Regions from separate parts of the Streptomyces roseifaciens genome, predicted to be linked through region 2. Evidence: riboswitches for the same ligand, from Rfam matches in the RefSeq annotation. Region 2 holds a riboswitch; each other region holds the start of a gene.
What was found. A riboswitch is a leader RNA that binds a small molecule or an ion and turns the genes downstream of it on or off. The one in region 2 is predicted to bind cobalamin.
Positions count from the first base shown of each region.

Region 1: linked by a shared signal. The riboswitch ahead of nicT (Nickel transporter NicT) and the one ahead of AS857_RS29245 (ribonucleoside-diphosphate reductase subunit alpha) in region 2 are both predicted to bind cobalamin.
Region 3: linked by a shared signal. The riboswitch ahead of AS857_RS21860 (cobalamin biosynthesis protein) and the one ahead of AS857_RS29245 (ribonucleoside-diphosphate reductase subunit alpha) in region 2 are both predicted to bind cobalamin.
Region 4: linked by a shared signal. The riboswitch ahead of AS857_RS12585 (CoA-acylating methylmalonate-semialdehyde dehydrogenase) and the one ahead of AS857_RS29245 (ribonucleoside-diphosphate reductase subunit alpha) in region 2 are both predicted to bind cobalamin.

Region 1 is NZ_LNBE01000003.1:900,772-906,382, reverse strand. Features, by position in the region: gene AS857_RS09795 (MFS transporter) at 1-534, shown strand, start outside; gene nicT (Nickel transporter NicT) at 631-1,749, opposite strand; cobalamin riboswitch at 1,781-1,997, opposite strand; gene AS857_RS09785 (FAD binding domain-containing protein) at 2,079-3,317, opposite strand; gene AS857_RS09780 (APC family permease) at 3,488-5,050, shown strand; gene AS857_RS09775 (hypothetical protein) at 5,062-5,611, shown strand, end outside.
Region 2 is NZ_LNBE01000004.1:2,681,389-2,686,999, reverse strand. Features, by position in the region: gene AS857_RS29260 (Gfo/Idh/MocA family protein) at 554-1,456, opposite strand; gene AS857_RS29255 (DUF3311 domain-containing protein) at 1,617-1,874, shown strand; gene mctP (monocarboxylate uptake permease MctP) at 1,871-3,496, shown strand; adenosylcobalamin-variant (AdoCbl-variant) riboswitch at 3,724-3,824, shown strand; gene AS857_RS29245 (ribonucleoside-diphosphate reductase subunit alpha) at 3,997-5,611, shown strand, end outside.
Region 3 is NZ_LNBE01000004.1:1,062,774-1,068,384, reverse strand. Features, by position in the region: gene AS857_RS21875 (class II aldolase/adducin family protein) at 1-415, opposite strand, end outside; gene AS857_RS21870 (inorganic phosphate transporter) at 554-1,798, shown strand; gene AS857_RS21865 (hypothetical protein) at 1,818-2,048, shown strand; cobalamin riboswitch at 2,425-2,544, shown strand; gene AS857_RS21860 (cobalamin biosynthesis protein) at 2,673-3,638, shown strand; gene AS857_RS21855 (cobyric acid synthase) at 3,668-5,215, shown strand; gene AS857_RS21850 (putative cobaltochelatase) at 5,254-5,611, shown strand, end outside.
Region 4 is NZ_LNBE01000003.1:1,577,445-1,583,055, forward strand. Features, by position in the region: gene AS857_RS12580 (acyl-CoA dehydrogenase family protein) at 1-1,116, opposite strand, end outside; gene AS857_RS12585 (CoA-acylating methylmalonate-semialdehyde dehydrogenase) at 1,122-2,621, opposite strand; cobalamin riboswitch at 2,785-2,962, opposite strand; gene AS857_RS12590 (short-chain fatty acyl-CoA regulator family protein) at 3,003-4,412, opposite strand; gene aceA (isocitrate lyase) at 4,774-5,611, shown strand, end outside.

The DNA of each region.
Region 1 (5,611 bases), on a different contig from region 2:
ACGCTCAACGTCCTCGTCGTCCACTACGCGGAGGACCACCGGCTGCCCGGCGGCGCCCCCACGCTCCTCGCGCTCAACGCCCTCGGCGCGCTGATCGGCGGGCTGGCCTACGGGGCCGTGCGCCACTGGCGGGTGGCGCCGCCGCGCCGGACGCTGCTGCTGATGCTGGGGCTCACGGCCGGGTACGGGCTGCTGTGCCTGCTGCCCGCGCCGCCGCTCATGGCCGGCCTGATGATCCTCACCGGCCTGTTCCTCGCGCCCGTGCTCACCGTCGTGTTCGTGCTGGTGGGCGAGCTCGCCCCGGCGGGCACCGTCACCGAGGCGTTCGCCTGGCTGGTGACCCTGATGACGGCGGGCGTGGCGCTGGGGTCGGCCGTCGTCGGCACGGTGCTGGAGACGGCCGGGCCCACGTGGGCCGCGTCGTGCGGGGTCGCCGGGCTCGCCGTGGGCGCCCTGGTGATCCTCGCCGGGCAGGCGCACCTCGTCCCGGCGGCGCGGGAGGAGGCCGAGGAGGCGCCCGCCCGCGCCGTCTGAGCCGGTCCGGTCCCGCGATCGGCTACGGCCCCGCGGTCAGGCCCGGTGCCGCGATCGGGTACGGGCCCGGCCCCGCCGGGACCGGGCCCGCCGGCGTCAGCTCTCGGCCGCGGCCTGCGTGCGGGCCGCCCAGCGCTGTTCGACCTTGCCGAAGCGCCAGTAGCCGAGGGCCGCCGCCCACACCACCACGAACAGGCCGACGATGACGAAGCCCACGTTGTCGAGGTTCAGGCCGGCGATCCAGCCGGTCACCGCGTCGTCCAGCCCCAGCTTCTCGTGCAGGACGCCGACCAGTTCGATGGTGCCGATGAGGAAGGCGACGGCGATGGACAGGCCGGTGATCGTGAGGTTGTAGTAGACCTTGCGGACCGGGTTGGAGAACGCCCACTGGTAGGCGAAGTTCATGAACGTGCCGTCGAGCGTGTCGAACAGGCTCATGCCCGCGGCGAACAGCAGCGGCAGGCACACGATCGCGTACCAGGGCAGGCCCGCGGCAGCGCCGCTGCCCGCCATCACCATCAGCGTGACCTCGGTGGCGGTGTCGAAGCCGAGCCCGAAGAGGAAGCCCAGGGGGTACATCTGCCCCGGCCGGGTGATGGAGCGGGTGAAGCGGCCGAGGATGCGGTTCATGAAGCCGCGCGAGTCCAGGTGCTGCTCCAGCTCCTTCTCGTCGTAGCGGCCCTCGCGCATGGCGCGGAAGATGCGCAGGATGCCGGCGAGGGCGACGAGGTTGAGCGCGGCGATGAGGTAGAGGAAGCCGCCGGAGACCGTCGTGCCGACGACGCCCAGGGTCTGGTGGGCCGTGGACTCCTCGTCCATCAGCCGCCCGGCGAGCTGGGTGCCGCCGGCCACCAGGGCGGCCATCGCGACGACGACGCTGGAGTGGCCGAGCGCGAACCAGAAGCCGACGGAGACCGGGCGCTTGCCGTCCGCCATGAGCTTGCGGGTGGTGTTGTCGATGGCGGCGATGTGGTCGGCGTCGAAGGCGTGCCGCATGCCGAGGGTGTAGGCGGTGATGCCGAGCCCGACCCCGTAGACCTTCGAGCCGACGGTGTAGTGGTTGGGGACGACGAGCAGGTAGAGCACGCCGAACGCGACGACGTGCAGGGCGGCTATGACGGCCAGCAGACCGGCGGTCCGCACGGTGTCCTCGCGGCGCCAGCGGAAGGCGGGCGCGGGACCGGGGGAACCAGGGGAATCAGCGGGAAGGGACATCTTGGGTTGAACGCTCCAGCACCTCGTGGACCATTTGCGAGATGCCGTGGCCGGTCTCCTGGCTTACGGGTCCGTTCGCGCCCGTCCCCGCCTTCCCGGCAGCCGGCTGCGGCCAGTGGCTCCGCGCGCCCTGGGAGCGCGCGGAACGGGACGGTCACTCCCCGATCACAGTGGCGAGGGCCGCTCCGGACTGGGACCACGAAGGCCCGTCACCGGTCTTCCCGAACACCACGGCCGGGCCACCCTAGCGGTTGTGCACAGGTTCTGCAGTTGCAAACCTCTCGCAATCGACGGTGGCGCTCGGCGGCGTCCTCCTGCTCCGGCCGCCGCTACCGGCGCGGCTCCCCGCCCCGCTCCCCGAGCGACCGCCCGCCGAAGTCCCGCCCGCCGTCGGCCGCCTGCCGCCACCAGTCCTCCAGCGCGCCCTGGTCCAGCGCGGCCCAGGCGGGCGTGGCCTGCACCTGCGCCCGGCCCAGTCTGCGGCCGAGATCGACGATCGCGCGGCCGGCCGGCGCCCGCGCGGCGTCGTACGCGGCCACGGCCCCGGCCCAGCTCCCGGCCGACGCCAGGCAGTGCTCCAGCACCGTGGCGTCCTGCAGCGCCTTGACGGCCCCGCTGCCCGAATGCGGCCGGGCGACCGCCGCCGCGTCCCCCACGAGCACGAGCCGGCCCTCCCCGTAGCGCGGCACGCACAGGTCATGAACGGGTTGGACGTAGGTGGCGTCCTTCGGGGTGCGCCGGACGAGCTCCTGCCAGTACGGCGGGAAGTGCGCGTCCACGACGGCGCGGTGCTGCGCCGTCAGCCCGTCGGGCACGCGGCTCGGCGGGAGGCCGGCCGCGGCCTCCAGGGACAAGGTGTGGGCGGGGTCGTCGGGAACGCAGTAGAAGACCCAGTTGGCGCTGGTGCCGGTGCCGCCGGGGCCGGGGATGCGGTAGACGATCATGTGGCCGCCCGGGAAGGCGACGGTGGCGGCCTCGTCGCGCGCCCACGCCTCCGCAGGCCCCGGCAGGTCCGCCTCGGGGAGCGCGCCGCGCCACGCCACGTATCCGGAGTAACGGGGCACGGTCGCGGCCCGCGTTGCGGCCCGCACGGCCGAGCGGTAGCCGTCGGCGCCGACCACGAGGTCGAAGCGCTCCTCCCGGCCCCCGGCCAGCTGCAGGACGGCGCCGTCCGGCCCGGGCACCACCCGCTCGACCGCGGTGCCGCGCTCGTAGGCGACGGAGGACGGCACGCGCGCACGCAGCTCGCTCCAGAGCGACCCCCAGTTGTACGAACGGAACCCGAACGGCAGTGCGCCCACCCGCCGCCCGGCCCGGCTGCCCGCGTCCCGGACGATCCAGGGGCGCGAGGTCAGCCGCACCCACGGAATGGCCGGGTCCAGGTATCCGGCCGCCTCCAGCTCCGCGTACCGCCGGTCGTGGACGGCCAGGCCCACGCCCCGGTCCTGCAGCCCGCCGGCCGCCCGCTCGTACACCACGACCTCGCCGGCGCCCGCCCGCGCCGCGGCGAGCGCCGCCGCGCACCCCGCGATGGACCCGCCCACGACCGCTATCCGCCCTGCCGACATCTCCCACCCCTTCGGTCACTGCCGTTGCGAACGGAACCTACCCGGTCGGCCGGTCGGCAGTACCGGCGTGTCGGAACGGTGGACGGTTGCGACACGCCGGTGCTACCAGTGCATTGGACGGACAATCAGGTCAGCCGGACCCCGTCCGGCGCGAGAAAGGGCCGACCTCAATGGCAGAGACGGATCCACCGCCGGACGAGCGCGTCGGCTTCGTGCGCCGCATCGGACTGTTCCAGGCCACCGCCATCAACATGAGCCAGATGTGCGGCATCGGCCCCTTCGTCACCATCCCCCTCATGGTCGCGGCCTTCGGCGGCCCGCAGGCCGTCATCGGCTTCGTCGCGGGCGCGGTGCTGGCCCTGGCCGACGGGCTGATCTGGGCCGAGCTCGGCGCCTCGCTGCCCGGCGCCGGCGGCAGCTACGTCTATCTGCGCCAGGCCTTCCAGTACCGCACCGGGAAGCTGATGCCGTTCCTGTTCGTGTGGACGGCGATGCTCTTCATCCCGCTGGGCATGTCCACCGGGGTCATCGGCTTCGTGCAGTACCTGGGCTATCTGTGGCCGGACATGGGCCAGATGCAGGGCGACGTGACCGGACTGGCCGTCATCGCGCTGATCGTGCTGGTGCTGTGGCGGCGCGTCGAGAACATCGCACGGATCACGGTCGTGCTGTGGTGCGTGATGATCGCCTCCGTCGTGCTGGTGATCCTCGCCGCCTTCACCCACTTCAGCCCCGACCGGGCCTTCACCTACCCCTCGGGCGCCTTCGAGCTGACGTCGGACCACTTCTGGATCGGCTTCGCGGCGGGCCTGACCATCGGCATCTACGACTACCTCGGCTACAACACGGCCGCGTACATGGGCGCCGAGATCAAGAACCCCGGGCGCACCCTGCCGCGCGCCATCGTCTTCTCCATCCTCGGCATCATGGCCATCTACCTGCTCCTGCAGATCGGCACGCTCGGCGTCATCGACTGGAAGCAGATGCTCGACCCCGCCTCGACGGCGTCCTCGTCCGTCGCCTCGGCGGTCCTGGAGGAGGCCTGGGGCAAGGGGCCCGCCCGGGTCGTCACCGTGCTCATCCTCGTCACGGCCGTCGCCTCGGTCCTCGCCGGGCTGCTCGGCGGCTCCCGGGTGCCCTACGACGCCGCCCGGGAGAAGGTCTTCTTCCGCCCCTTCGGACGACTGCACCCCAGACACCGCTTCCCGGCGCTGGGCCTGGCCGCCATGGGAGTCATCACGGGCGCAGGGTTCCTGATCGGCCGTCACACGGACCTGGCCACACTGATCCAGCTGCTCACCGCCGTGATGGTGATCGTGCAGGCCCTCGCCCAGGTCCTCGCCGTGACCGTGCTGCGCCGCCGCCAGCCGGACCTGCCGCGCCCGTACCGGATGTGGCTCTACCCGCTGCCGAGCCTGGTGGCCCTGGTGGGCTGGCTCGTCATCTACGGCTACGCGGACCGGAATTCCCCCGGCCGGCATCCCATCGAATGGTCCCTGGCCTGGGTCGGGGCCGGTTGCGTGGCCTTCGTGCTCTGGTCGCGCTACGAGAAGGTGTGGCCGTTCGGGCCGCGGGAGATCAGCGAGGAGTACCTGCACGGCGCCGACCCGGACGCCGCCGCCGGGACGGCCCCCGGAACAGCCCCCGACCTCGCCGCGGGCGCGGTTCCTGACGCCAGGTCGGGCGAGGCGCCGGACGCCGACCCGGACACCGGGGTGCCCGCCGAGCGGTGATACTTGCACCCATGCCTGTTTCTGCCTCCCCTCACTCACCTCCCGCCCCGCACGCCTCCGCCGCCCCCCGCCGCAGGCTGTACTGGCACCGCCTCTTCTTCGGGCTGTGGTACCGCCCGGTCGAGATCCTGGACGAGGCGCGGGACCGGAGCGTGTGGGGGGCGGCGGCGTTCCTGTGCCTGCTCTGCGGAGCGCTGGGGACGCTGGGCAAGGACTCGTTCTGGGAGGGCTGGCGGGTGGGCCCCGCCCTGGCCCTGGAGGCCATGGCGATAGCCGACGTCGTGCTCGTCCTGGCCAGCCTGCTGCTGGGTATCGCCACCCAGGCCATCGCCCGCCGGCTCGGCGGCAACGGCAAGTTCGGCCCCACGGTCACGCTGTTCGTGGTGGTGTTCTGGGCGACGGACCTGCCGCGGCTGGCCCTGGACGCGTGCCTGCCCGGGGACTCCTTCCCCGTACGGGCGGCCGCCTGGATCACCTCGGCCTTCGGCTACGCCTTCGCCGCCCTGCTGATCCGCGGTCAGCACCACCTGCCCACGCACAAGGCGGTGGCGGCGGTGAGCA
Region 2 (5,611 bases):
GACTGCGGAGACCAACACTTTACCCGTGTATTACCTCCTCGTGAAAGAGAAATTTTTCGTCAAAAAACGGACGCCGAAGGCTACTTGACGCTGGATTGGTACAGTCCCGAACTATTCGATTCCCCCAGAGATTTTGGAGGAATTGATTCCGTCTCAGCTGCAACCATGAGCCCCATCAGCTGCGTCTTCATTGCGATATACGGAGGAACGCATTACCCGTGCATTACACACGTAACTGCTTTCCGGGAGGCTCGCAGGGAGGTCGCATGCATCACACACCAGGACAATCGGCAGCCGCGCGGAACGAGTTGTCATGATCGCGCTAATCGCTTCAGGGCCCGCCTTCCATCAGGGCTCCCGGCGCCCCCGCCCCGGCAGTGAAACGCCCACCCGCACGGTCCGCACAGGTGTGCTGTGAACAGTGGATGAACGGAAGGTGAACCCCCGTCAAGCTGCGGCATCGTTCGGCAACTTCGGCACCGGTGGTCTCATGCGCTCGTCCGCCTCACGGCGTCTCCGCTGCCGAACGGCGGCACCGCACTCCCGGCTGCTCTCAGGCGTTACGGAAGCGCGCCGCCCAGCAGGCCGCCGTGATGACGTCGTCCACGAGGACGGCCTCCGCCACCGGACAGGCGGGCGCCCTCCCCTCCCGCACCGCCGCCGCGAAGTCGGCGATCAGCGGCACGTGCGGGTCGGGGCCGAGCTCCGCGTCCAGCGGGTCCAGCGACAGGAAGCGGCCCCCGGCGGTGACGTCGAGGCGGTCCCGCTCGGTGCCGCCGATCCAGGCGAAGCGGCACTCGGCCGACGTGCCCGACGCCCAGCCCAGGGAGACGTGCGCGCGCCGCTCGGCCCCGGCGTCGAATCTGCGGCCGAAGCGCGCGCCCACGCGCACGGGCGGGCCCAGGACCGACAGCAGCAGGTCCAGGCGGTGGCTGCCCGCGTCGGCGAGCACGCCGCCGCCGGCCACGGCCGGGTCGGTGCGCCAGTGCGCCGGGTGCTCCGGCTCCGGGTCGAAGGGGGCGCAGAAGGTGATCTGCACGCGCGCCGGCCCGCTCGCCGTCAGCGCCTCGCGCAACTGCCGTGCGGCCGGGCCCAGTCTGCGGTGGTACGCCACGCCTGCGCACAGCCCCGCCCGGGCCGCCTCCGCCGCCAGGACGCCCCCGCCGCTGAGCGCGCCCGCCAGGGGCTTCTCGACCAGGACGTGGCAGCCGGCGCGCAGCACGTGGAGCGCGAGGGGCACGTGCGCGGCGACGGGCGTGGCCACGTACACCGCGTCGGCGGCCGTGAGCCGGCCGAGGTCGTCGCCGCCCGCGGGCACCCCGTGCTCCGCGGCCGTGCGGGCGGCGCGCGCAGGGTCCCGCCCCCAGACGTACGCCGTCTCCTCGCCCAGGCCGCGCAGGGCCGGCAGTACATGACGCCGCACGACGTCGCCGCAGCCGGCGACCGCCCACCTCAAGACGCCTCCATGTCCATCAACTCACCATAAACGGAACGCCATTTCAACAGGCCCGATGTCGTTGTCATACCGATATGCGGACAGGGGGTGACGCCCAGCGGGCCCCTCGCCTAGATTTCCTGCGCATCACGCAGTGATCACACAGGGGGGAGTCACCACCATGACGGAACCACCGGAGGGCGGCAGGAGGGCGGTCGTCACCCTGCCCCTGGCCGTGGCGGGACTGTGTCTGGCCGTCCCGTTCGTCGCGATGCTGTGGGTCGACTCCTACGCCAGGACCGCGCCCGCCTTCATCGGCATCCCTTTCTTCTACTGGTACCAGATGCTGTGGGTGCCCGTGTCGACCCTGCTCACCGTCGTCGCCTACGTGCTCGTGCGGCGCCAGGAGCGGGCCCGCAAGGCGGGTGAGCGGCGATGAAGGACGGCGTGAACGGCGTGGCGCTCGCCGTCTTCATCTTCTTCTTCCTCGCCGTGACGGTCATGGGCTTCATGGCCTCGAAGTGGCGGCGTGCGGAGAACGCGGACAACCTCGACGAGTGGGGGCTGGGCGGCCGGTCCTTCGGTACCTGGGTCACCTGGTTCCTGCTCGGCGGCGACCTCTATACCGCGTACACCTTCGTGGCCGTCCCGGCGGCGATCTACGCGGGCGGTGCGGCCGGCTTCTTCGCGGTGCCGTACACGATCCTCTGCTACCCCCTGGTCTTCACCTTCCTGCCCCGCCTGTGGTCGGTCTCCCACAAGCACGGCTACGTGACGTCGTCGGACTTCGTCCGCGGCCGCTTCGGCTCGAAGGGCCTCTCGCTCGCCCTCGCGCTCACCGGCATCCTCGCGACGATGCCGTACATCGCGCTGCAGCTCGTCGGCATACAGGCGGTCCTGGACGTGCTGGGCGTGGGCGGCGGGTCGAACTGGTTCATGAAGGACCTGCCGCTGCTCATCGCCTTCGGCGTGCTCGCGGCCTACACCTACTCCTCCGGGCTGCGGGCGCCCGCGCTGATCGCCTTCGTCAAGGACGCGCTGATCTACATCGTGATCATCGTGGCGATCATCTACATCCCCATCAAGCTGGGCGGTTTCGACCACATCTTCAGCAAGGCGGGCGAAGCGTTCGCGGTCAAGAACCCGGAGACCGGCAAGCCGCGCGGCGCCCTGGTGAGCGGTCCGGACGCGCAGTGGGCGTACGCGACGCTCGCGCTCGGCTCGGCGATGGCGCTCTTCCTCTACCCCCACTCGGTGACCGCGGTTCTCTCCAGCAAAGGCCGCAACGTCATCCGCCGCAATACGACGATCCTGCCGCTGTACTCCCTGATGCTGGGCCTGCTCGCGATGCTCGGCTTCATGGCCATCGCCGCGGGGATCAAGGTGAAGAACGGGCAGCTCGCGATCCCGCAGCTGTTCGAGGACATGTTCCCGGACTGGTTCACGGGCGTGGCCTTCGCCGCCATCGGCATCGGCGCCCTGGTCCCGGCCGCGATCATGTCGATCGCCGCGGCGAACCTTTTCACCCGCAACATCTACAAGGACTTCATCCGGCCGGACGCCTCGCCCGGACACGAGGCGAAGGTCTCCAAGCTCGCCTCGCTGCTGGTGAAGGTCGGCGCGCTCGTCTTCGTCCTCACCATGGACAAGACCGTCGCCATCAACTTCCAGCTGCTCGGTGGCATCTGGATCCTGCAGACGGTCCCCGCGCTCGTGGGCGGGCTCTTCACCCGCTGGTTCCACCGCTGGGCCCTGCTGGCCGGCTGGGCCGCGGGCATGGGGTACGGCACCTGGAAGGCGTACGACACGCCGAGCGCGACGCAGGATCATTTCGGGAATACCAACCTCATCCCCCTTATCGGAGAAAAGGGCTATATCGGGCTCACCGCCTTCGCGCTCAATGTGATCGTCGTCATCGTCCTGACCTTCGTCCTGAAGGCGCTCCGCGTGCCGGACGGCACGGACGAGACCACGGCGGCGGACTACACGGCGGACGCCGGCGACCCCGGGGTCCGGGCCGAGCTCCCGCCGGCCACCGCAGGGGCCCCTGGAGGCCATTAGAGCGACCCTCGGCGGGGCCCTCGCCCCGCGGAGCCGACCGGGCCGTCACACCCCCCTGGAGGGGGCGTGACGGCCCTTCGCCGTGCCCCGCACCCGACCCCCCTCCGACCTGCGAACCCACCCTCAACACCGGGGCCTGATAACACATTCCGACCTATGCGCTTACCGCGCGACACAACATGTGGGGGCGCGTGCGAGGGGCGGCACTAGATGTATGCTCGTCCTCGCTGTCGTCGCAGGGGAATCCGGTGAAAATCCGGAACTGTCCCGCAACGGTGCATGTATGCCGTTAAGCCGCGCATGCAGGAGTCCGAGTACCTGCCGGCAGCACGCCCTCCACCGAGCCTGCCCTGGGCTCGGCTATGGGCGTTGAATTCGTCCGGGCCTCGCGGGTTGGGCCGACGGACGCCTACGAGGCATGCCCTGGTCCATCAGGCGTGCCCGTGCGCGACCGTCGTACCCTCCCGCCGGCCCACCCAGCCGAGCGAGGGAGAGCCTCAGTGACCATCGCGCCCGCCGATCCGGTCTCAGCGGAAGAAGCGACCGGCGGCCCCGGGACCGCGCTGCTGCGCACCCTGACCGACCTCACCGCCGACCTTCCCGCCACCGACCCCGGCAAGGTCGCCGCCGCCGCACTGCGGGGCCGGAGCGCGAACTCGGACGAGGCCGAGCTCCGCTCCCTCGCCACCGAGGCCGCCGCCGGGCTGATCGCCGAGGAGCCCGAGTACTCCAAGCTCGCCGCCCGGCTGCTCACCCGCGCGATCGCCGACGAGGCCGCCGGCCAGGGCGCCACGTCCTTCTCCGCCTCGGTCGCCGTCGGCCACCGCGAGGGCCTGATCGCGGACGACACCGCCGCCTTCGTGGCCACGCACGCCGCGCGCCTGGACGAGCTGGTCGACGAGGCCCTCCTCGGCGGCGCCGACGACCGCTTCGGCTACTTCGGCCTGCGCACCCTGCACAGCCGCTACCTGCTGCGCCACCCGATCACCCGCAACGTGATCGAGACCCCGCAGCACTTCCTGCTGCGCGTGGCCTGCGGCCTGGCCGAGGACCACTCCGAGCGCGCCGTCGCCGACGTCGCCGAGCTGTACGGCCTGACGAGCACCCTGTCGTACCTGCCGTCCTCCCCCACGCTCTTCAACTCCGGCACCCGCCACCCGCAGATGTCGTCCTGCTACCTGCTGGACTCCCCGCTGGACGAGCTGGACTCGATCTACGACCGCTACCACCAGGTGGCGCGCCTGTCGAAGCACGCCGGCGGCATCGGCCTGTCGTACAGCCGCATCCGCTCGCGCGGCTCGCTGATCCGCGGCACCAACGGCCACTCCAACGGCATCGTGCCGTTCCTGCGCACCCTCGACGCCTCCGTCGCCGCCGTCAACCAGGGCGGCCGGCGCAAGGGCGCGGCCTGCGTCTACCTCGAGACCTGGCACGCCGACATCGAGGAGTTCCTGGAGCTCCGCGACAACACCGGTGAGGAGGCCCGCCGCACCCACAACCTCAACATCGCGCACTGGATCCCGGACGAGTTCATGCGCCGCGTCGAGGCCGACGCCGAGTGGTCGCTGTTCTCCCCGGCCGACACGCCCGACCTGGTCGACCTCTACGGCGACGAGTTCGACGCCGCGTACCGCAAGTACGAGGCCGAGGGCAAGGCCGTCAAGCAGATCCCGGCCCGCGTGCTCTACGCCCGCATGATGCGCACCCTCGCGCAGACCGGCAACGGCTGGATGACGTTCAAGGACGCCGCCAACCGCACCGCCAACCAGACGGCCGAGAAGGGCGCGGTCGTCCACTCCTCGAACCTCTGCACCGAGATCCTCGAGGTCACGGACGACGGCGAGACCGCGGTCTGCAACCTGGGCTCCGTCAACCTCGCGCAGCACCTCGGCGCCGACGGCGAGATGGACTGGGAGAAGCTCGACCGCACGGTCCGCACGGCCGTCACGTTCCTCGACCGCGTCGTGGACATCAACTTCTACCCGACCGAGCAGGCCGGCAGCTCCAACAGCCGCTGGCGCCCGGTGGGCCTGGGCCTGATGGGCCTGCAGGACGTCTTCTTCCGCCTGCGCATGCCCTTCGACTCGCCCGAGGCCAAGGAGCTGTCCACCCGCA
Region 3 (5,611 bases), 1.6 Mb from region 2:
GCTCGTCGCTGCCGTAGAGGGCGTAGGGGGCGACGCGGACCGGCCCCCCGAGGGCGCCGGCCATGTAGTGGATCAGCGGGAGCTCGTCGACGAGGGTGGAGACGGCCGTGGCGTGCACGGCGTGGGTGTGCACGATGGCCGCGGCGCCGGTGGCGCGGTAGACGGCGAGGTGCAGGGGGAGCTCGCTGGTGGGGGCCAGGTCGCCCAGGAGCGGGCGGCCCTCCAGGTCGACGGCGACCAGGTCGCGCGGGGTCAGCCGGTCGTACGGGATGCCGCTCGGGGTGACGACGACGGCGTCCCCGACCCGTGCGGAGACGTTGCCCGAGGTGCCCACCACGAGGCCGTCGGCCGTGGTGCGCCGGGCCGTGGCGACGACGCCGTCCCATGCCCGGCGGATCTGTTCGCTCTCTCTCATCCGTCCCTCCGTCCGTCCTGCCATTCGTGCCCCACCTCCGGTTCGCGTCACTGATCGGTCCGGCCCAGTTCACCTTCCGTTCACCCAGGGTCTTTACGGTCCACGCTGTACTGACCATCGAGCTGATTGCCTGGGTGAATGGAACACATCACGCTTCTCATCGGGATCGTGATCGTCACGGCCTTGGTGTTCGACTTTACGAACGGCTTCCACGACACGGCCAACGCCATGGCCACCACCATCTCCACCGGGGCTCTCAAGCCCAAGACCGCGGTGGCGATGTCGGCGGTCCTGAACCTCGTCGGGGCGTTCCTGTCCGTCGAGGTGGCCAAGACCATCTCCGGGGGAATCATCGATGAGACCGCCGGCATCAGACCCGAAGTGATCTTCGCCGGTCTGGTCGGCGCCATCGTCTGGAACCTGCTGACCTGGCTCGCCGGGCTCCCCTCCAGCTCCTCGCACGCCCTCTTCGGCGGTCTGATCGGTGCGACGGTCGTCGCCGTCGGCTTCGACGCGGTCAACACCGACAAGGTCGTCATGAAGGTGCTGATCCCGGCCGTCGCCGCGCCGCTCGTGGCCGGCATCGCCGCCTGGTGCGCGACCCGCCTCACCTACCGGCTCACCAAGGGCCGCGACGAGCGCGAGACCGCCAAGGGCTACCGCGCCGGCCAGATCGCCTCGGCCGCCCTGGTCTCCCTCGCCCACGGCACCAACGACGCCCAGAAGACCATGGGCGTGATCACCCTCGCCCTCGTCGCCGGCGGCGTCGTCGCCCCGCACGCCGACCCGCCCATGTGGGTCATCGTCTCCGCGGGCCTGGCCATCGCGCTCGGCACGTACCTGGGCGGCTGGCGCATCATCCAGACCCTCGGCAAGGGCCTCACCGACATCAAGCCCGCGCAGGGCTTCGCCGCGCAGACCGGCGCCGCGACCGTGATCCTCGCCTCCTCGCACATCGGCTTCGCCCTCTCCACCACCCAGGTCTGCTCCGGCTCGATCATGGGCGCCGGCCTCGGCCGCAAGGGCGGCGTCGTCCGCTGGTCGACCGCAAGCCGCATGATCATGGCCTGGGGCCTGACCCTGCCCGCCGCGGGCCTGGTCGCCGGTGGCGCCGCCCTCCTCGCCGACCAGGGCGACTGGGGCGTCGCGGCCGTCGCCGTCCTCGGCCTGGCCGTCTCCGGCGCGATCTGGCTGGCCTCGCGCCGCAAGCCGGTCACCCACGAGGACCTCGACTCGAGCGAGGCCGGCACCGACGCCGAGCCGGCCGGTGTCGTCACCGCGGCCCTGCAGGCCGTCGCCCCGCCGCCGGCCGGCCCCCTGGCCGCCGCGGTCTCCCCCTCCCCCGAGGCCGGGCGGGCTCCTGCCGCCGCCACGGCGAGCTAAGGCTTAAGGAAGAAACAGCATGCAGATCGACTGGGCAGCCCTCGGCCAGGTCTTCGGCGTCAGCCTCGTGGTGACGGTCGGCCTGGTGGGCATCTTCACCCTCGGCATCGTCGGCACGTCTCCCCGTGCGGGGAGCTCGGCGGGCTCGGCGGCGGGTGCGGGTGCGCTCGCGCGGCGCTCCGGTGCGTACGCGTGCTTCGCACTGTGCGCGGCGGCCGTGGGTTACGGCATCTACCTGATCGTGGTGTAACCGCCACGACCCGCTTCGACGGCCGGGACCCCCATGGGGGTCCCGGCCGCTGCGTTTCCCCTCCGGGGGTTGCAGGCACCTTCGGGTGTCGCAGGCGGCACGGCACCGCCGGGAAGGCGCGTCACGGTTGCGCGCCGCGGCGGCGGCACAAGATTCCGCCTCGGCCCGGGCGGCAAAGGCCGGGGCCGCCCTCGCCCTCGCGCCCGCCGCACGCAACATCCGCCGCAACGGCGGGCAACCAGCACGGCGGAGCCCGGCGGTGCTCTGCTCCCGGTCTGCTCGGCGCAGCCGGGAACGTCGGGTCGGGCCAGGTCAGAGGTGAGTTGACGGCGCCCGCGGCGCATGGTGGACTTCCGGAGCCAAACGGCGACAGCAGAGGAAGCCGGTGTGAATCCGGCGCGGTCCCGCCACTGTCACCGGGGAGCGTCTCCCCCACGCGATGCCACGGCGGCGAGCCGGAAGGCCGGGGCGGCGCGGATCCGGGAGCCAGGAGACTCTGGTCGCCGGTCACGTCGAGCCAGGGCGCGGACCCTGAGTGAGGACACATCGTCATGCCCGGCGCCCGCCACCGAACGCCCCGCACACTTCCCTCCCCCCGCCGAGGCGTGACGGCGGTCTGAGCCGATGCGTGCCGATCCGATCGGTTTCGCGTGCGGCGCCGCCCTCGGCTTCCTCGGTGACCGCGTCCTGGGCGACCCCCGCCGCGGCCACCCCGTGGCCGCGTTCGGCCGCGCCGCCCAGACCGTCGAGCAACGCCTGTGGCGCGACCACCGCGGCCACGGCGCCGTGCACGCCCTGCTGTGCGCGGGCGGCGCCGCCGCCGGTGCCGCGCTGCTGGCGCGCGCCGCACGCGCTTCCCGCCCCGCCGGCATCGCCCTGACCGCCGCCGCCACCTGGGCCGTGCTCGGGGGCACCTCCCTGGGCCGCGAGGCCCGCGCCATCGGCGGCGCGCTCGCCGCCGGCGACGAGGACGTCGCCCGCGAGCGCCTGCCGCACCTGTGCGGGCGCGACCCGCAGGCCCTGGACGGGCAGCAGATCGCGCGCGCCGTCGTGGAGTCCGTGGCCGAGAACACCTCCGACGCCGTCGTCGGCGCGCTGGTGTGGGGCGCCCTGGGGGGCGTGCCGGGGCTGGTGGGCTTCCGGGCGGTGAACACGCTGGACGCGATGGTGGGCCACAAGTCGCCCCGATACCGCCGCTTCGGCTGGGCCTCGGCCCGTCTCGACGACGTCGCCGGCTGGCCCGGCGCCCGCCTCACCGCGGCCCTCGCCGTCCTCGCGGGCCCGGATCCGCGCGGCGCCTGGCGGGTGGTCCGGCGGGACGCGTCCCGTCACCCCAGCCCCAACGCGGGCCCCGTGGAGGCCGCGTTCGCCGGCGCCCTCGGCGTGCGCCTCGGCGGCACCCTCGCGTACGCGGGCCGCGTCGAGCACCGTCCCGTGCTGGGGGCGGAGAACCGCCCGGTGGCGACGGACGACATCGAACGCGCGGTACGCCTTTCGCGCCGGGTGTCCCTGCTGGCCCTGGGAACGGCCGTGGTGGGCAGGCTCTCTGTCGGAAACTTCGCACGGTACGCACGGAGGAGGAGCCGGTGACGGCTGACAGGAGCGGGCCCGCGGGCCCGCTGGGCGGGGGCCTGCTGGTGGCCGGCACCACCTCGGACGCGGGCAAGAGCGTGGTGACGGCCGGCATCTGCCGCTGGCTGTCCCGCAAGGGCGTCAAGGTCGCGCCGTTCAAGGCGCAGAACATGTCGCTCAACTCGTTCGTCACGCGCGAGGGCGCGGAGATAGGCCGGGCCCAGGCCATGCAGGCGGCCGCGGCCCGCGTGGAGCCGAGCGCCCTCATGAACCCCGTGCTGCTCAAACCGGGCGGCGACCGCAGCAGCCAGGTCGTGCTGATGGGCAAGCCGGTGGGCGAGCTCAGCGCGCGCGGCTATCACGCGGGCCGCCAGGAGCAGCTGTTCGGCACGGTGACGGAGTGCCTGGAGGAGCTGCGGCGCACGCACGACGCGGTGATCTGCGAGGGCGCCGGCAGCCCGGCCGAGATCAACCTGCGGCGCAGCGACATCGTCAACATGGGCATCGCCCGGGCGGCCCGGCTGCCCGTGGTCGTGGTCGGCGACATCGACCGCGGCGGCGTCTTCGCGTCGTTCTTCGGCACGACGGCCCTGCTCTCGCCCGAGGACCAGGAGCTGATAGCGGGTTACGTCGTCAACAAGTTCCGGGGCGACGTGACGCTGCTGGAGCCCGGCCTGGACATGCTGTACGAGCTGACGGGCCGGCGGACGTTCGGCGTCCTGCCGTTCGCGCACGGCCTGGGCATCGACGAGGAGGACGGCCTGCGCGTCTCGCTGCGCGGCGCCGTACGGGAGTCGGTGGTGGCCCCGCCGCACGGGGCGGACGTGCTGCGGGTCGCGGTGTGCGCGGTGCCGCTGATGTCCAACTTCACGGACGTGGACGCGCTGGCCGCCGAGCCGGGCGTGGTCGTCCGCTTCGTGGACCGCCCCGAGGAGCTCGCCGACGCGGACCTGGTGGTCGTGCCGGGGACGCGCGGGACGGTACGGGCGCTGGCCTGGCTGCGCGAGCGCGGGCTCGCGGACGCGCTGGCCCGGCGCGCCGCCGAGGGCCGCCCGGTCCTGGGCATCTGCGGCGGCTTCCAGGTACTGGGCGAGCGGATCGAGGACGAGGTGGAGTCCCGGGCGGGCGTCGTCGAGGGGCTGGGCCTGCTGCCGGTGCGCATCCGCTTCGACGCGGAGAAGACCCTGGCACGGCCGGTGGGCACGGCCCTGGGCGAGCCCGTCGAGGGCTACGAGATCCACCACGGCGTGGCCGACGTGCAGGGCGGCGACGAGCCGTTCCTCGACGGCTGCCGCGTGGGCGCCGTGTGGGGCACGCACTGGCACGGTTCGCTGGAGAGCGACGGCTTCCGGCGGGCGTTCCTGCGGCGCGTCGCGGAAGCCGCGGGCCGGGCGTTCGTCCCGGCACCGGACACGAGCTTCGCGGCGCTGCGGGAGGAACAGCTGGACCGGCTGGGCGATCTGATCGAGGAACACGCGGACACGGACGCGCTGCTGCGGCTGATCGAGGACGGGGTTCCCCCGGGGGTCCCGTTCATACCGCCGGGCGCACCGGCTCCGCTCGCGCGGAACGACAACACAGGGGGTACCCGTTGACGGCCTCGGCCACCTACCCGTTCACCGCGGTCGTCGGCATGGACGACATGCGGCTGGGCCTGCTCCTCAACGCCATCTCGCCGTCCATCGGCGGGGTGCTCGTACGGGGTGAGAAGGGCACGGCGAAGACGACGACCGTCCGCGCCCTGTCCACGCTGCTGCCGTGGATCGACGCCGTCGCCGGATGCCGGTTCTCGTGCGACCCGGCGTCCCCCGACGCCCGCTGCCCGGACGGCCCGCACGAGGACGGGGCGGCGCACGCCGCCCGTGCCGCCCGCATGGTCGAACTGCCCGTCGGCGCCTCCGAGGACCGGCTCGTGGGGGCGCTCGACATCGAACGCGCGCTGGGCGAGGGCGTGAAGGCGTTCGAGCCGGGCCTGCTGGCCGCCGCGCACC
Region 4 (5,611 bases), on a different contig from region 2:
GATCAGGCGCATGATCTCGTTCGTTCCTTCCAGGATCCGGTGCACCCTGAGATCGCGGACGATCTTCTCGATGCCGTATTCGCTGAGGTAGCCGTAGCCGCCGTGCAGCTGGAGGGCGCTGTCGGCCACCGCGTAGCCGGTGTCGGTGGCGAACCGCTTGGCCATCGCGCACAGCTGTGCGGCCTGCGGGAGGCCCTGGTCCAGGGCGTCCGCCGCCTGGCGGACGAGCGCCCTGGCGGCCGCCAGCTCGGTCGCCATGTCGGCGAGCCTGAACTGCAGGGCCTGCGCGTCGAGCAGCGGGGCCCCGAACGCCTCGCGGTCCGCGAGGTACGCCAGGCTGCGGTGGAGCGCGCTCTGCGCCCCGCCGAGGGAGCAGGCGGCGATGCCGAGCCGGCCGCCGTTGAGCCCGTGCATGGCGATGCGGAAGCCGTCGCCCTCGGCGCCGAGCCGGCGGCCGGCCGGGATGCGCACGCCGTCGAGGACCACCTGGCGGGTGGGCTGGGCGTTCCAGCCCATCTTCTTCTCGTCGGGGCCGAAGGACAGCCCGGGGTCGTCGCGTTCGACGACGAAGGCCGTGACGCCCCGGGGCCCGGGCTCGCCGGTGCGGGCCATGACGATGTAGACCTGCGAGGTGCCGGCGCCGGAGATGAACTGCTTGACGCCCGTGAGGACGTAGTGGTCGCCGTCGCGCCGGGCGCGCGTGCGCAGTGCGGCCGCGTCGGATCCGGCGCCCGGTTCGGTGAGGCAGTAGCTGCCCAGGAAGTCCATGGAGCACAACGCCGGGAGCAGGCGGGCGCGCTGGGCCTCGTCGCCGTAGCGGTCGATCATCCAGGCGACCATGTTGTGGATGGAGAGGTAGCCGGCGATCGAGGGGCAGCCGGTGGCCAGGGTCTCGAAGACGACGACGCCGTCGGAGCGGGTCAGTCCGGAGCCCCCGGAGGACTCGCGGACGTAGACGCCGCCGAGCCCCAGGTCCGCGCCCTTGCGCAGGACGTCGACGGGGAAGTGCTTGCCCTGGTCCCAGGCGACGGCGTGCGGGGCGAGGTGTTCCTCGGCGAAGTCGAGCGTCGTCTCGGCGATCGCGAGCTGCTCGCCGGAGAGCATGGTGCCGGTCATCGCCGTCATCGCATCGTGGGGATGGTGAAGCTCGCGCCCTCCTTGACCCCGGAGGGCCAGCGCGAGGTGACGGTCTTGGTACGGGTGTAGAAGCGGATCGCGTCCGGCCCGTGCTGGTTGAGGTCGCCGAAGCCGGAGCGCTTCCAGCCGCCGAAGGTGTGGTACGCCACCGGTACGGGGATGGGCACGTTGACGCCGACCATGCCGGTGTTCACCCGCCGGGTGAAGTCCCGGGCGGTGTCCCCGTCCCGGGTGAAGATCGCCACGCCGTTGCCGTACGGGTGCTCGCTGGGCAGCCGCAGGGCCTCCTCGTAGCCGGCGGCGCGGACGACGCAGAGCACCGGTCCGAAGATCTCCTCCCGGTAGATCCGCATGCCGGTGGAGACGCGGTCGAAGAGCGTGGCCCCGGCGAAGAAGCCGTTCTCGTGGCCGGGCAGGACGAAGCCGCGCCCGTCGACGACCAGTTCGGCGCCCTCCGTGGTGCCGATGTCCACGTAGCGGCGCACGCGGTCGAGGGCGTCCCGGCTCACCAGCGGGCCGAAGTCGGCGTCCGGGTCGTCGGAGCGGCCGATGCGCAGCGCGCCGATGCGCTCCTTGAGCTTGGCGACCAGGGCGTCGGCGGTCTCCTCGCCGACGGGGACGGCCACGGAGATCGCCATGCAGCGCTCGCCCGCCGACCCGTACCCGGCGCCGATCAGGGCGTCCGCGGCCTGGTCGAGGTCGGCGTCCGGCATCACGATCATGTGGTTCTTGGCACCGCCGAAGCACTGGGCGCGCTTGCCGCGGGCGGCCGCGGTGGCGTAGATGTGCGCCGCGATCGGCGTGGATCCGACGAAGCCGACGGCCTGGACCCTGGGGTCCTCCAGCAGGGTCTCGACGGCCTCCTTGCCGCCGTTGACCACGTTGAACACGCCCGGGGGCAGGCCCGCTTCGAGGAAGAGCTCCGCGAGCCGCAGCGGTACGGACGGGTCGCGCTCGGAGGGCTTGAGGACGAAGGCGTTCCCGCAGGCGATCGCGGGCGCGGCCTTCCACAGCGGGATCATCGCGGGGAAGTTGAAGGGGGTGATGCCGGCGGTGACGCCGAGGGGGCCGCGCAGCGAGTGGACGTCGATGCCCGTGCCCGCGTTGTCCGTGAACTCGCCCTTGAGCAGGTGCGGGATTCCGGCGGCGAACTCGACGACCTCCAGGCCGCGCTGGATGTCGCCGTGGGCGTCGGCGATCGTCTTGCCGTGCTCGGCCGACAACAGGCGGGCGAGGGTCTCCCGTTCGCCCTCGACCAGCTGCAGGAACCTCAGCAGGACGCGGGCCCGGCGCTGCGGGTTCCACTCGCCCCACTCCGGCTGCGAGGCCGCCGCGTCGGCGATCGCGGCCGCGGTGTCCTCGCGCCCGGCCAGGGGCACCCGGGCCTGCACGGCGCCGGTGTTGGGGTCGTACACGTCGGCGAAGAGCCCCGACGTTCCGGGGGTGTGCTTGCCGCCGATGAAATGTGTCAGTTCACGGACCATGGAAGCCTGCTCTCGTCAGGTCAGGTGAGATCCGGGGATGGGCATGGGGCTTCGCGGCTCCGCCGGGAGCTACGGGTGCGCGGACAGGTGTGCGCGCTCCGCCGGATCACCAGGGTCGTGAGTACGGACCGGTGCCATGCGTGTCTGCTCCATCCTCGTGGACAACACGGAACACCCCGCGGCCGGTATCCTGACTCCCGGATCACCGCGCGCCGCCAGCCTTCCCGACGAATGACGCATCTCGTCAGTGGCGTGCTGTCGACGGCACACTCCCCGGTCACAGTGGCGGGACCGTGCCGGAATCACACCGGCTTCCCTGCACCGCGGGCCTTGGTCACGAACATATAGTTGGACGTCCTAGTAAGTCCACCCCCGGCGTGATCACTTGTCCGCCACCGGGTACGGCACGAACGTGCTGCTGTTCTCGTCGATCGCCAGGGGGCGGCCGAGCGGGGGTACGGCCCGCTGCGGGCAGTCGAGGCGTTCGCAGATGCGGCAGCCCATGCCGATGGGCGTGGCGGCGGAGGCGTTGCCGAGGTCGAGGCCGTCGGAGTAGACGAGCCGGGAGGCGTGCCGGATCTCGCAGCCGAGCCCGATGGCGAAGGTCTTGCCGGGCTCGCCCCAGCCGCCGCGCTGGCGGGTGACGGTGCGGGCGGTCCACAAGTAGCGCTGCCCGTCCGGCATGGCGGCGATCTGCACGTGGATGCGGCCCGGGGCGGCGAAGGCCTCGTAGACGTTCCACAGCGGGCAGGTGCCGCCCGCGCGGGAGAAGTGGAAGCCGGTCGCGGACTGGCGCTTGGACATGTTGCCGGCGCGGTCGACCCGGACGAACGAGAAGGGCACGCCCCGCAGCCGCGGCCGCTGGAGCGTGCTGAGCCGGTGGCAGACGGTCTCGTAGCCGACGCCGAAGTGGTCGGTGAGCCGTTCGACGTCGTAGCGCAGCTCCTCGGCCGTCGCGTGGAAGGTGCCGTACGGCAGGATCAGCGCGGCGGCCACGTAGTTGGCGATGCCGATCCGCGCGAGCGACCACGTGGTGGAGCCCTCGTCGTAGTCCTGCGAGGCGAGCGCGGACAGCTCCCCGGCGAACTCCAGCAGGGCCAGCTGCGTGGCCATCCGGAAGGCCCGCTGGCCGGGGCGGAGCCGGCCGGAGAGGTGCAGGGTCCGGCGCTGCGGATCGTAGTGGTGCAGGCGGCCGGAGTCCGCGACGAGCTGTACGGCGTGCCGCTGCGTGAGGCGCGCGGTCAGGGCCGGGAGCACTCCGCCGGGGCGGACGCCGAGGCCGGCGGCCAGCTCCTCGGCGGCGATGTCGAGGTCGTGGAGGTAGTTCTGGCGGCGGTAGAAGAACTCCCGGATCTCCTCGTGGGGGGAGCGGGGTGAGGCCGGGCCGGTGCCGCCGCTCCCGCCCCGGCCGTCCGCGGCCTCCGCCAGGCGCTCGGTCAGGGCCTGGTTGCGGCGGCCGAGATCGATCAGGACGGCGGCGACCGCGGGCAGGCGGGAGGCGAGTTCGGACAGGTCCGACGGGGAGACCCGGGCGCCGGCGATCTCGTCGGCGAGTGCTTCCCGCAGGTCGGCGAGGACGCGGGTGGTGCCGGTCTCGGAGAAGAAGGCGGGGTCGATGCCGAACGCCTCGGTCAGGCGCAGCAGGACGGGGACGGTCAGCGGCCGGGAGTCGTGCTCCATCTGGTTCAGGTAGCTCGGGGATATGGCCAGGACGCGGGCGAACTCGGCCTGGCTGAGCCGCCGTTCCTCGCGCAGCCTGCGCAGCCGGGCTCCCGCATACGTCTTGCTCACCGTCGACTCCTGTCCGCGTTCCGATGGGATGCGATGGGAATTGAACCTTGGGAATTGAACCTTCGCAGACTTGGCGGAACGTGCGGAGAAGATTCGCAACACTTGGCAGAAGGCCACGCTTGATGGCACGCAGTGCCACTGCCAGAGTCGTGATGCGGCCCGACGGAACCCAGCCGGAGCCAAGGCGGAACTCAGCCGGAACCACGGCGGGCAAGCCTTTGCGCACCCGGGCGAGGCACGGCGGGCCATGACGTTCCAGGGGGAGCGGCTTCCCTTCGCAGGATTGACAGAACTTCGCAGTATCGACAGAACTTCGACGCGGTCCAGGACACGGTCCGGAGCGCGACACCGGGAGACGATCATGGCGCAGGCACAGACGGCGGCGGAAGCACTCGCACAGCGGTGGGCAACGGACCCCCGCTGGAAGGGCATCGAGCGCACCTACAGCGCGGAGGACGTCGTCCAGCTGTCCGGCAGCGTCCGCGAGGAGCACACGCTGGCCCGCCGCGGCGCCGAGCGCCTGTGGCGGCAGCTGCACGAGCGCGACTACATCCACGCGCTCGGCGCCCTCACGGGCGGCCAGGCCGTGCAGATGGTGCGGGCCGGCCTGCAGGCGATCTACCTGTCCGGCTGGCAGGTCGCCGCCGACGCCAACCAGGCCGGGCACACCTACCCCGACCAGAGCCTCTACCCCGCCAACTCGGTGCCGCAGGTGGTGCGGCGCATCAACAACGCCCTGCTGCGCGCCGACCAGATAGCCACCGCCGAGGGCACCGACACGGCCGTCGACTGGCTCGCGCCGGTCGTCGCCGACGCCGAGGCCGGCTTCGGCGGCCCCCTGAACGCCTTCGAGCTCACCAAGGCGATGATCGCGGCCGGTGCGGCCGGCATCCACTACGAGGACCAGCTCGCCTCCGAGAAGAAGTGCGGCCACCTCGGCGGCAAGGTCCTCGTCCCCACCGCCCAGCACATCCGCACCCTCAACGCGGCCCGCCTCGCCGCCGACATCGCCGACGTCCCCACCCTGATCGTGGCCCGCACCGACGCCCTCGCCGCCACCCTCCTCACCAGCGACGTCGACGAGCTCGACGCACGGTTCTGCACGGGCGAGCGCACGGCGGAGGGCTTCCACCGGGTCGAGAACGGCATGGCGCCCGTGATCGCCCGCGGCCTGGCCTACGCCCCCTACGCCGACCTCA